Linked DNA regions of Methanothermobacter thermautotrophicus str. Delta H. The protein of the gene in region 2 binds, or shares a complex with, the protein of the main gene of each other region. Links are inferred from orthologs where the notes say so. Each region holds a gene or a part of one and is shown on either strand. Other genes may lie near its edges.

The links. Proteins that work in one complex are often made in the same cells at the same time.
Region 1: the proteins of eif2g (region 2) and MTH_RS08490 are in contact, whole or in part, in a crystal structure (PDB 2QMU), measured with the Saccharolobus solfataricus proteins. The link is inferred for Methanothermobacter thermautotrophicus str. Delta H from one-to-one orthologs. Residues at the interface, in WP_009988771.1 of Saccharolobus solfataricus: Trp33, Pro65, Glu66, Gln148, Val151, Asp152, Val154, Ser155, Lys156, Ala159, Leu160, Tyr163, Arg164, Lys167, Ile180, Ile181, Pro182, Val183, Ser184, Leu186, His187, Ile189, Asn190, Asp192, Ser193; in WP_231918336.1 of Saccharolobus solfataricus: Met1, Leu2, Arg4, Leu5, Tyr6, Lys8, Leu9, Pro10, Ile106, Lys108, Lys109, Glu110, Lys111.

Annotation. Positions count from the first base shown.
Region 1 is NC_000916.1:1,621,168-1,625,731, reverse strand. The notes cover bases 1,605-4,564. They hold MTH_RS08490 (translation initiation factor IF-2 subunit beta), read left to right. Parts: upstream 1,605-2,860; coding sequence 2,861-3,268; downstream 3,269-4,564. Other genes in these bases: MTH_RS08480 (tyrosine--tRNA ligase), read left to right, coding at 4,358-4,564; MTH_RS08485 (60S ribosomal export protein NMD3), read left to right, coding at 3,295-4,353; mcm (minichromosome maintenance protein MCM), read left to right, coding at 1,605-2,823. Also shown: rrmJ (23S rRNA (uridine(2552)-2'-O)-methyltransferase), read left to right, coding at 1-188; MTH_RS08500 (hypothetical protein), read right to left, coding at 243-677; more of mcm, read left to right, coding at 826-1,604. UniProt on the Methanocaldococcus jannaschii protein: eIF-2 functions in the early steps of protein synthesis by forming a ternary complex with GTP and initiator tRNA.
Region 2 is NC_000916.1:198,940-206,888, reverse strand. What follows is about bases 3,101-5,910. They hold eif2g (translation initiation factor IF-2 subunit gamma), read right to left. Parts: upstream 5,214-5,910; coding sequence 3,987-5,213; downstream 3,101-3,986. Other genes in these bases: infB (translation initiation factor IF-2), read right to left, coding at 5,638-5,910; MTH_RS01195 (30S ribosomal protein S6e), read right to left, coding at 5,238-5,618; MTH_RS01205 (PIN domain-containing protein), read right to left, coding at 3,603-3,962; MTH_RS01210 (inorganic diphosphatase), read right to left, coding at 3,101-3,591. Outside these bases: argH (argininosuccinate lyase), read right to left, coding at 1-1,347; MTH_RS01235 (30S ribosomal protein S27ae), read right to left, coding at 1,356-1,511; MTH_RS01230 (30S ribosomal protein S24e), read right to left, coding at 1,512-1,814; MTH_RS01225 (GTP-dependent dephospho-CoA kinase family protein), read right to left, coding at 1,816-2,307; transcription elongation factor subunit Spt4, read right to left, coding at 2,307-2,489; rpoE (DNA-directed RNA polymerase), read right to left, coding at 2,486-3,040; more of MTH_RS01210, read right to left, coding at 3,061-3,100; more of infB, read right to left, coding at 5,911-7,422; ndk (nucleoside-diphosphate kinase), read right to left, coding at 7,437-7,892; MTH_RS01180 (50S ribosomal protein L24e), read right to left, coding at 7,889-7,949. UniProt on the Methanocaldococcus jannaschii protein: eIF-2 functions in the early steps of protein synthesis by forming a ternary complex with GTP and initiator tRNA.

The DNA of each region.
Region 1 (4,564 bases), 1.4 Mb from region 2 along the record:
GGAAGGGAAACATCCTGATAAAGGCATTCCAGGGCCCTGAGCTTGACAGGGTTATAAAGGAACTGAGGAAGGACTTCTGGAAACTTAAAACCACCAAGCCGGCCTCATCAAGGAAGGCCAGTGCAGAGATGTACATTGTGGGGAGGGACTTCAAGGGTAAAGAAAAATGGGAAAGAATAATCCACTAGAACCCACATGAAAGATAAGAGTAAAAGAAAATGGGAGAGAAGGATCCCCTGAAACTACATGAGGGCCCTCACATCACTCAGGGCCTGTGAGGCTACCTGTAGCTGATACCTGGCCGTTTTAATCCTTTCATCAACCTCTGATTTGGGCTTGCTGGTCTCAAGTGCACTTTTAACGTCGTCTATAGCTGACCTTGCCTTCACAAGTTCTATTTCAGCATTCAGGTAGGTCTTCGTGAGGTTATCATTGTTCCTCTGGTATACCTCCTTCTTGACTGAATCGTACTGGACCTTCAGGGAAGAGTAGTCGCTCTGAAGCTTTGCAAGTTCATCGTACTCCTCCCCCCTGTTCACACTACCTGATATTGCATCTGAGATGGTATCAACACCTATGTAGGCAAATACCAGGATTGTTCCTATTATAAGAAGAACTCCCAGGACGGATATGGTCATTGAAGTCAGTTTAAAAAGGTTTATCCTTGATCTCTTCATTCTATCAACCCCGTTGCCGTGGATTCAGCTCTCAGTTCACAGTTTTATATCTGATCTGGTCCCTCCAGAGCACGCTAAACTAAGTTCTGTTTACAGTTATCTGTGCACAGACTAAGGTTTATAATGTTATCATAATATACTTTCCATGATGAAAACCGTGGATAAGAGCAAGACACTTACAAAATTTGAGGAATTCTTTTCACTGCAGGACTACAAGGACAGGGTATTTGAGGCAATAGAGAAATATCCAAACGTCAGATCAATTGAAGTTGATTATCTTGACCTTGAAATGTTTGACCCTGACCTTGCAGACCTCCTCATCGAAAAACCCGATGATGTGATAAGGGCGGCCCAGCAGGCCATAAGGAACATCGACCGCCTCCGAAAGAATGTGGACCTCAACATAAGGTTCAGCGGGATCAGCAACGTAATACCCCTCAGGGAGCTCCGGAGTAAATTCATAGGTAAGTTCGTGGCAGTTGATGGCATCGTCAGGAAGACCGATGAGATAAGGCCAAGGATAGTTAAGGCCGTCTTTGAGTGCCGTGGGTGTATGCGGCACCATGCGGTAACACAGTCAACCAACATGATCACAGAGCCATCACTCTGCTCAGAGTGTGGTGGGAGATCCTTCAGGCTCCTTCAGGACGAATCCGAGTTCCTGGACACCCAGACACTGAAACTCCAGGAGCCCCTGGAGAACCTTTCCGGTGGGGAACAGCCCCGGCAGATAACAGTTGTCCTGGAGGACGACCTGGTTGACACCCTCACACCCGGGGATATTGTGAGGGTGACCGGCACCCTCAGGACGGTGCGGGACGAGAGAACAAAACGTTTCAAGAACTTCATCTACGGGAACTACACCGAATTCCTTGAACAGGAATTTGAGGAGCTCCAGATAAGTGAAGAGGATGAGGAAAAGATAAAGGAGCTTGCAGGGGACCCCAACATCTATGAGAAGATCATAAGGTCCACCGCACCATCCATACACGGCTACCGTGAGGTTAAGGAGGCCATAGCCCTCCAGCTCTTTGGAGGAACCGGGAAGGAACTGGATGATAAGACCAGGCTCCGTGGGGATATCCACATACTCATAGTGGGGGACCCGGGTATCGGTAAGTCACAGATGCTCAAGTACGTCTCAAAGCTGGCCCCCAGGGGGATATACACCAGCGGTAAGGGTACCTCAGGGGTCGGTCTCACAGCGGCAGCCGTGAGGGACGAATTCGGTGGCTGGTCACTTGAGGCAGGGGCCCTGGTCCTCGGGGATAAGGGTAACGTCTGTGTGGACGAACTTGACAAGATGCGTGAGGAGGACCGCTCAGCCATACACGAGGCCCTGGAGCAGCAGACCATCAGCATAGCTAAGGCAGGGATAATGGCAACCCTGAATTCCCGGTGTTCGGTCCTGGCAGCTGCAAACCCCAAGTTCGGAAGATTCGATAGTTACAAGTCAATTGCAGAGCAGATAGATCTTCCATCAACAATACTATCACGTTTCGACCTCATATTCGTGGTTGAGGACAAACCGGATGAGGAGAAGGACAGGGAGCTTGCAAGGCACATCCTCAAGACACACAAGGAGGACCACATGCCCTTCGAGATTGACCCTGAACTCCTGAGGAAGTACATAGCCTATGCAAGGAAGAACGTCAGGCCGGTCCTCACAGATGAGGCCATGCAGGTCCTGGAGGACTTCTATGTCTCCATGAGGGCCAGCGCCGCAGATGAGGACTCACCGGTCCCCATAACCGCGAGGCAGCTGGAGGCCCTTGTGCGTCTATCAGAGGCCAGTGCCAAGATAAAACTTAAGGAACATGTTGAGGCAGAGGATGCAAGGAAGGCAATAAAACTGTCACAGGCCTGCCTCAAACAGGTCGGCTATGACCCCGAGACAGGCAAGATAGATATAGACAAGGTTGAGGGGAGGACACCAAAATCAGAGAGGGATAAGTTCAGACTTCTCCTTGAACTCATAAAGGAATATGAGGATGACTACGGTGGCAGGGCACCCACCAATATTCTTATAACTGAGATGATGGATAGATATAATGTAAGTGAGGAAAAGGTTGAAGAACTAATAAGGATCCTCAAGGACAAGGGAGCCATATTTGAACCCGCAAGGGGATACCTTAAGATAGTCTGAATTTTCCATTTACACACTTTTACTGGAGGTATCAGTTATGGATGATTATGAAAAATTACTTGAAAGGGCAATAGACCAGCTGCCCCCTGAAGTGTTTGAAACAAAACGTTTTGAGGTTCCAAAGGCATACTCTGTCATACAGGGAAACAGGACATTCATACAGAACTTCAGGGAGGTTGCAGATGCCCTCAACAGGGACCCGCAGCACCTGCTGAAATTCCTTCTGAGGGAACTGGGTACCGCAGGGAATCTTGAGGGCGGAAGGGCCATACTTCAGGGAAAATTCACCCACTTCCTCATAAATGAGAGGATAGAGGACTACGTGAACAAGTTCGTCATATGCCACGAATGCAACAGACCGGACACAAGGATAATCAGGGAGGGCCGCATATCACTCCTCAAGTGTGAGGCCTGTGGTGCCAAGGCCCCCCTCAAGAACGTCTAGAGAACAGAGAGGAGCAGCCATAGAAAATGTTCTGTGTCAGATGCGGTAGTTCTGATTCTGAATTATATGAAGGCCTCTGCAGGGACTGTTTCCTTGAGGACTACAGTATCCTCAGGATACCTGACAGAATAGAGGTCAGGGTATGCAGCCACTGCCGTGCAAAGTTTATAAGTGGTCAGTGGCTGGATGAAGGACTCCCAGACGAGGAAATCGTGTACAGGGCCCTTGAGGACAGTATAAGCTGGGATGAACCCGTTGAGAACCCTGAAATCGAACTCGAAATAATGCAGGAGAGGGGCACCATCTACAGGTGCCTTGTGGAGGTTGATGCAGAGGTCCTCGGGAAGCGGCTCAGCCAGGAATACGAGGTGGAGGTCCGCATCACCAACACAGTATGCCCCACCTGCAGTAAACAGAGCTCCGGCTACTATGAGGCGGTTATACAGCTGAGGGCCGATGGAAGGGAACTTGCAGAAACCGAAATAGAAACAGCTGACAGGGTTGTCCAGAGGACACTCCTGAAACTTTCCAGGCGGGACAAACTGGCCTACCTCCCCCAGAGGGTTGAGGTGAAGGAGGGTGTTGACTACTACATAGGATCCCACAAATCCGCCCGGAAGGTTGTGGACGCCATCCGGGAGAAACTCGGGGGGATAACAATGGAGTCCCCCAGACTCATGGGTCAGGACAAATCGACGGGCAAGGGCCTCTACAGGACGTGGATATCCCTCAGGCTTGCGAATTTCAGGGTTGGAGACTTTCTATCCCACCATAACAGAATTCTGGCAGTCATTGACCTCCGAAAGAAGGGCGTGAGTGTGAGGGACCTTGAGACCCGTGAGGTAAAGAACATACTCTGGGGGGAATATGAGGATATGGATGTTGTGGGCCGTGCAGATGATGTGAAGACCACCACTGTAACCTCAAGATCCCCTGGAATGATCCAGATACTCCACCCGGAAACCTTTGAACCCGTGGACCTTGAGGCGGACAGCTACACATCAACACTGGATATAGGGGAACAGGTCCCTGTCATAGAAATCGATAAAAGACTCTACATCATCGAGGATGAGGCGGAGGAATGATTGAATGGATGATTCGCTGAAAACCATAACCCGTGACGTTCTGGAGGTCATAACCCCTGAAGAGTTAATGGATGTCCTCAAGAAGGATGAACCCGTTGTCTACACCGGATATGAGCCCTCAGGAAGGATTCATCTGGGGCACGCCCTGACGGTAAGGAAACTCAGGGAGCTCCAGGATGCTGGCTTCAGGGTCAAGATACTCCTCGCAGAC
Region 2 (7,949 bases):
AGGGGCGGGTCCTCCAGGTATCCTCCTCATCCTGACGTTCTCAAGGGGATCAAGGGCCTTCTCAACAAGTTCAGGGTCAAGTTCAAGTTTCCGTCCGGTGACCTCCAGGCTGACCTCGTCAAGGTAAACTGAATCCACGTCACCGGGTGCGAGGCCGTCCTCAATGGCCCTTGTAACAAGCCTTCCCACTATCCTGTGGGCCACCCTGAAGGGTATCCCCCGCTCACGTACTATGATGTCTGCAAGGTCTGTGGCTGTTGCGAAGTTGGCACCTGCAAGTTCAAGGGCCCGGTTCCTGTTAACCCTGATGCCGAGGAGCATTCCCCTGACAACCCTGATCATTGAGAGTACCGTGTCGACGGCCCTCCAGAGGTGGGGTGTTACCTCCTGCAGGTCCCTGTTGTAGGTGTAGGGGAGTGCCTTCATGATTCCAAGGATGGTTACAAGTTCTCCCTGGACGGTGGATGTCTTTGCACGGGCTATCTCAGCCACATCAGGGTTCTTCTTCTGGGGCATGATGGATGATGTTGATGAGAATTCATCAGGTATCTCCACGATACCAAACTCGTGGGTGCTCCAGAGTATCATCTCCTCTGAGATCCTGCTGAGGTTCACTGCCAGCATTGAGAGGTCGAATACCGTCTCTGCTATGAAGTCCCTTGCACTGACGGCGTCCATGGAATTTTTCATGTAATCTGAGAACCCGAGGAGCCGGGTCGTGAGTTCCCTGTTTATGGGGAAGCTGGTTGTTGTCATGGCAGCGGATCCCAGGGGGTTCTGGTCAACCCTCTTAAGGGTATCCTGGAGCCTCTCATAGTCCCTCCTGAGGGAGCTGGCGTAGGCCATGAGGTGGTGGCCTAGGGTTGTTGGCTGGGCATGCTGAAGGTGGGTGTAGCCCACCATGACGGTTTCGGTGTGATCGAGGGCAAGGTCTGAGATACTGTCAATAAAATCAAGGAGTTCACGGCTTATTGTCCTTATCCTCTCCCTGAGGGCCAGTCTGAGATCGGTTGCGACCTGATCGTTCCTGGATTTGCCTGTGTGCATGAACCCTGCTTCCTCTCCGATCCTGGCCGTTACATAGTTCTCAACGGCCATATGGATATCCTCCACCGATGGGTCCATGTCAAGGGCCTCTATACCCTCCTCCCTGAGGCTTTCAAGGGCATCTATGATTTTAGCGGCCACTTCCTCAGGGATTATGCCCTCATGGGCCAGCATGCGTGTATGTGCCATGTTACACTCAATGTCGGCCTCAAATATGTGGTGATCAAATGTGAGGGATGATGTGAACTCCGCGGCCTCATCCTCCATCCCGCTATTCAATCTGCCAGCCCTCAGGTTCAAGTTTCCACCTATTCCCTGTTTTTCCATTCGGTGTATCCGCATTTACCGCAGGCGTACCTGTCCCCATGGTCTGCCATGAAGACACCGTTTGAGCACCTGACACAGAAGGGGTTCTTCCTGACGAGTTTACCGTCCTTGACCTCGTAGAGCTCAAATTTCTTCATCTATTCCTCCTCCTCTTCCTCTGATGCCTCAGTGTTCTTCTTTATCACGTGTTCGGGTTCTATCTCGGTGAGTTTCTCAGCTGACTCATAAATCTTGGCATAGCCGGTCGCCCTTGGCTCACCGAAACCCTGGTCAATTTTGTCAACCACGAGAAGATCCTTATCAGCGTCAAGCATTGCAACGAGTTTGTTCTTAACTTCAAGGACCTTTGGGGTTGATTCGCCCTCGTATAAGCATTCAAACCTTATCTCCTTCCTGTTTAAGAGTGGGTTTTCCTTTTCCTCGATTATGTTAATCTCCATTTTATGCCTCCTCAAATTTTTTCATGAGTTCTTCAGCCTTACTGGATGTTTCACTGGCCCTCACCAGCACAACGCCCTCATCTGGCTGTCCGTAAAGAATCACTGTGTCAGGTGGGGCGAGAAGTATTGATGGTAAAACGGCAAGGTCCTCCTCACCGTCAACAACTATCATGAAGCGCTCTCCTCTCTCTGTGGCGCCCTCTATGGCCTCTTCGATGGATTTCCAGAGGCTCTCTGTTACTGTGCCTGGCGGGTTCCTGGATCTGAGAATGGTTGCTGTGTCCCTGAATTCATGGTCAGAGTCCCTTCTCTGGATCCTGTTATCTATTATGCTGACATCGGGTTTAAGGCCATGCTCCAGTGCATTGCGGGTTGTGACGTCACCAACCGTTATGAGGAATGAGTTCCCCACATCAACGTCACTGAATGACCTGTGGAGCTCTCCAAGTGGCCTTTTGAGCTCCGCCCTCAGTTCCTCCGGCAGTATGTACACTATCTGACCCTCAGCGCGTATTCACCAGGCAGTGTTATGTTGAGCTCCCTGGCTATATCTGATTTATCCGGATCTATTATTATGAGGAGTCCGCTCCAGTTGGTGGATGCCGGGACATTGCAGACCGGGCATCTTTCGTCACTGGTGATTCTCTTACACCTTGTGCATGCCTTCTCAGTCATTTTTTACTCTTCCTCTTCTCTTCTTCAATCCATTCGAATTTTCCAAGGCCGGGCTGCCTCATGGTGAGGCCCACCTTTACGCCCTCTCTTCGGCCCTTGAGGCTGAGTGCGACTATCCTTGCCCTTACAAGGTCGCCCTCGTCGAGGCGTCTGCCTGACTCCTTACCTGTGAGGGAGCCCTTCTTGGGGTCGTAGGTTATGTAGTCGTCGGTTACCTGTGAAACGTGCACCAGGCCATCCACCGGACCTATGCGCACGAAGGCTCCGAACTCTGCTATCTCTATAACCTCACCCTCAACGATTTCATGTAGTTCAGGTTTGAAGAAGAGGGCTGTGAAGGTCACCTCATGGTAGGCGGCACCGTCACCCATTATAACCTTTCCTATCCCTATATCCTCTATCTCTTTGACGGTTATCAGCTGCCCGAGGTTCTTATCCATCCTTCCAACGTAGGTCTCGTTTAGAACCTCGACGGCGACCTCCTCCAGTGGCTCTTCAAAGCGGTCTGGAGGTATTCTGACGGTATCAACAATCTTTGTTACATAATACAATGGGATCCCCCATTAAAGAATTACTCCATATATTTTTTCCTGTAGAGTTCTATGGAGTGGTTGACTGCTTCAAATGCCTTTTCAGCACCCTCCCATCCGAGTGTCTCTGTTTTTTTACCTTCAAGTTTCTTGTAGGTTTCAAAGAAGTTTGCTATCTCCTTAAGGTTGTGCTCTGGTATGTCTGAGATGTCCTTTACATCGGCGAAGTGCGGGTCTGCCACAGGCACCGCCAGGATCTTGTCGTCCTGGTCACCACCATCGATCATCCTTAAAAGGCCTATGGGTCTTGATTCTATGATGCAGCCCGGGAATGTTGGTTCATCCATGAGTACGAGGATGTCCATGGGGTCTCCGTCATCGTAGAGTGTCCTTGGTATTATACCGTACTCTGCAGGGTAGAATACTGCTGAGTAGAGTACCCTGTCAAGGGCGAATGCCTGAAGGTCCTTGTGGTATTCGTACTTGTTCCTTGAACCCTTTGGTATTTCAACAACCGCATAGACAACCTCGGGTACTGATGGTCCCGGTTCAATATCCTTCCACAGATTCATGAGTAAACCTCCTACTCCAATATATGCCCATCCACTCCAAGATATCTTTTCTGTCTCAGGTAGACAACAGGTATTCCCTTCGACCTTGCCCTTCTTCTGAGTTCCCGGTCGCTGGTGCAGAGGACATCTGAGATCCGGAGAAGCGCGTCGTCAACGGTTTCACCTTCAAGGAGTTTCTCCTCAAAAATCCTGAAGGGGGGTTTCTTTGCGAGTGCGAGTCCAACGGACGCGGCTATCCTCGCATCACCGCCTGAATGTCTCTTTATGCCTTCAAGTTCCCCTATGACGAAGGATGGGACAAGAAGGTCGTTTTTTGGGAAGAGTCTCCGGAGCTCGGATACGATGTCGACCCGGAACTGGTAGGGTATCATAAAAAATTGGTGTCTATGACCACCCTATTTGATGATACCATATCCTATCAGCCTCCATCTTGCACCGACACGCCTGGAGAGGGCTATCCTCTGACCCTCCTCTGCGCATGCAGGGAGTTTGAGGACCACGTCGGCATCATCTGCCCTGGCAGATTTGACAACACCCACCGTGGTTGTGGTACCGACGTTTATCATCAGGGGTTCCCCTGTCTTTATGGGTTCGACCTTGGTCTCCTCCTTGGTACCGACAACCCTCTCCAGGAGGTGTGTCTCCATGGTGAATGAGTGCCTTACAGGTGGCAGTGTGCCTGGTTCCCCGGCAACTGACCCTGAAAGTGAGTCCGCCTTGGTGAGGGCTGGATCCAGGAGTGTCCCGACACCCACGAGTCCGCCGGGTCCAACTTCTTCCATCTCCTCTCCACCGGCCACCAGGCCCGTGATTGTGGAGTGCAGACTCATCCAGGTCTGCTTACCGTCCTTTTTGACCTGTATGCCCGGTCTTATCTCTATCTCGTCTCCAACCCTGAGCCTGCCCTGGACCAGTGAGCCCCCTATAACTCCTCCTGCGAGGTGTTCGGGGTCTGCGCCAGGTTTGTTTATGTCAAAGGACCTGGCCACGTACATCCTGGCAGGTTTATCAACGTCCCTCTTGGGGGTTTTGATTCTCTCCTCAATGGTTTCAATGAGGATATCAATGTTGGCGCCCTGTTGAGCAGATACCGGTATTATAGGTGCATCCTCAGCGCAGGTACCCTTCACGAACTCCTTGATCTCCCTGTAGCTTTCAAGCGCCCTCTCCTTCGAAACGATATCTATCTTGTTCTGGACGACGATGACATCCTTCACCCCTATAACATCAAGGGCCATGAGGTGCTCCTTTGTCTGGGGCTGGGGGCATGGTTCGTTTGCAGCTATCACGAGTATGGCGCCGTCCATGAGGGCTGCTCCAGAGAGCATGGTAGCCATGAGGGTTTCATGGCCCGGGGCATCCACAAAGGAAACCTTCCTGAGGAGCTCTGTCTCTGTGCCGCACCTCTCACATATCTCTGCCGTTGTATAGCACATTGGGGCTTCGCACTGCGGGCACTTCCTGAAGGTTATGTCGGCATAGCCCAGACGTATGGAGATGCCCCTCTTGGTTTCCTCACTGTGTGTGTCGGTCCAGACACCTGAAAGTGCCTTTGTAAGGGTTGTTTTACCATGGTCCACGTGCCCCACAAGACCAATGTTTATTTCGGATTGATTTTTCACAGATTACACCTATAAACGCTTTTATTATTCCTCATCGGCGCCAAGGAGTTCTTCGAGTGGTTTCTCACCCTTCTCAATGACAACGGTGTTTATCTGGACTATGTCATCAGATATTGTGTTTCCCCTGAAGGTTTTTCTTCTTCTCTCGCCATCGCGTCTGGGTTTATAGCCCACACCGCCTGATACAAGGCTCCTTATCCTCCTTGCACCTGGCACTGTCTTCTTCATCGGGAAACCGTTCTTATCGCTTCCACCTGTGATCTTCAGTTTGTATCCGCTGAGGCCTATTATTGATCCATCGAATTCGTCGCCTATGGTGAGGCCAATGAGGCCCCTGGACTCTGATGGGTCGACCTCCATCTGGACGCTCTTCTCCTTGTCTGAAATCACAACCTTAAATGCCAATATATCTCCTCCTTATATTTTAAAATGGTGCCTTCATTCCCCAGTCAGGATTCTTCTTCCTCTTGATTTCAGCTATCTTATCCATGAGATCAAGTTCCTCGTCTGTCAGATCCCCTGAGAGCTGTTCTTTAAGGATGTGGTAGTGGTTTTCGGGTATGTCAACGTAGAGTGTATCTCCCTCATGGATCGTCTTACCATAAACAGCATCCTTTATGGCCATTGCAACCTTCTGGCCGCGTGATGCTGATTTGAGGTTTTCACCCTTGTCCTGCATGCTCTCCACGGTACCCACCGTCTCCCCATCATCATTCATGAGGGGGTAGCCCTGCCTGATGACGCCTGTGAGGACCTCAACTCCTCCAATGGCTGGCTTGCTCTGTCTGAAGACCAGTTTGGGTATGAGTCTTATGCTTGCAGGTTTTATGATGGCTTCCATCCATTTCTTTTTCTTCTCTTCCTCAATGCCCCTGACCCATTCCTCATATTCCTCCATGAGCCTGTAGATGACGTTGCCCTGGAAGAGCTTTATGTCTGAGTTTTTGAGTTCCTGGGCTGCTGAGGGTATCACCTTAACATTGAAGGCTATTATGGCCCCATAGACCCTGTCCTCCTGGAGGGCTATACCTGCATTCACCACGTCCCTCCTTGAGACGTCACCTATGTCTGCCACCTTTATGGGGACATACATGTCCCTGAGGATCTTGACCACCGCCTCCAGTGATCCGAGGGTGTCTGCCTTCACAACGACGCCTGCCTCATCGGTGTCTATCTTGATGTCCTCGATTTCGCTGAGTATCTCCTCCCTCACCTTCTCGGGGTCTGTTACAACCCTGAGGGGTGAGCCGGCCATGACGTCATCGATGCCCGGTGCCACGATCTTTATACCGGCTGCTGCAACGACCTCATCGACCTTCTGGAACTTCTTCCTGGATTCCCTCATCTCCTCGAGGGGCCTTGGTTTGAGGAGTGATCTTATCCTGGTGGATATGACATCCTTTGATGTCATCATGGCTATGGTGTCGTCCTTTCTGAGTATTCCATCATATATTACAGCGTCTATGGTCATGCCGAGGCCTGTCTCCTCCTTGACCTCCAGGATGGTGCCCCTGGCAGGGGAATCCTCCTCGATTTTGAGCTGCTCCCTGAGGTACTGCTGTGCCAGTCCCATGAGCATTGTGAGGAGTTCAGGTATACCCTCGCCTGTTATGGCACTTATGGGTATTATGCTGACCTGTGAGGCGAAGTCTGTGACCCTGTCGAATCTCTCTGATTCAAAGCCCTCCTCATGGAGTTTGCCCACAAGTTCATAGACCTTTGTGTCCAGTTTCTGCTGGACCTGGATGTCCTGTTTGCTGAAGGTCTCCATGAAGGGGCGTCCCTCGTGGACCCTCCATCCATGGATCCTGTCTATCTTGTTTGCAGCCACCACGAAGGGTGTCCTGTACATCCTGAGGATGTTGAGGGCCTCCTGTGTCTGGGGCTTGAATCCCTCATTTATATCGACTATGAGTATTGCAAGATCCGCAAGGGCCCCTCCACGTTTTCTGAGGGTTGTGAACGCCTCATGTCCTGGTGTATCAATGAAGAAGAGTCCTGGTAGTGTTTCCCTGATCGAGAATTTTTTGAGGAAGTCTCCGCAGATCCCCTCAATGACATCCATGGGTATCTCTGTGGCCCCTATGTGCTGGGTTATACCACCTGCCTCCCTTGAGGCAACTGCGCTGCCCCTTATATGGTCAAGAAGTGTGGTTTTCCCGTGATCCACGTGTCCGAGTACTGAGACGATGGGTGATCTGATCTTCATTGGAATCTCCGCGTTTATTCCTCGTATATCATTTCTCTATCAGGCATCTCGTAACTGCAAATTTCCGATTCATCAAAGAAAAGTTTAATCTCCCTTTCGGCTGATTCTGGAGAATCTGAAGCGTGTATTATGTTTCTACCTGTTTCAAGGGCGAAGTCTCCCCTGATTGTCCCGAGGTCTGCCTCTGCAGGGTTGGTTGCGCCAACCATCTTCCTTATGAGGGATATGCAGTCCTTACCCTCAATGACCATTGCAATGACAGGTGCTGATGTTATGTAGTCCACCAGGTCCCTGAAGAAGGGCTTTTCCCTGTGTTCCTGGTAGTGCTCCATTGCAAGGTCTTCCGGGATCTGCAGCATCTTAAAGGCGACTATCTTGAGTCCCCTGTCCTCGAACCTGGCTATTATCCTTCCTGCGAGGCGCCTTTTTACTGCGTCAGGTTTTAACATTACAAAGCTTTTTTCCATCATTTTTTGACCCATTTAACTTTTCTTGGAACCCTTCCCAGTTTTATCATGTTTTTCTCG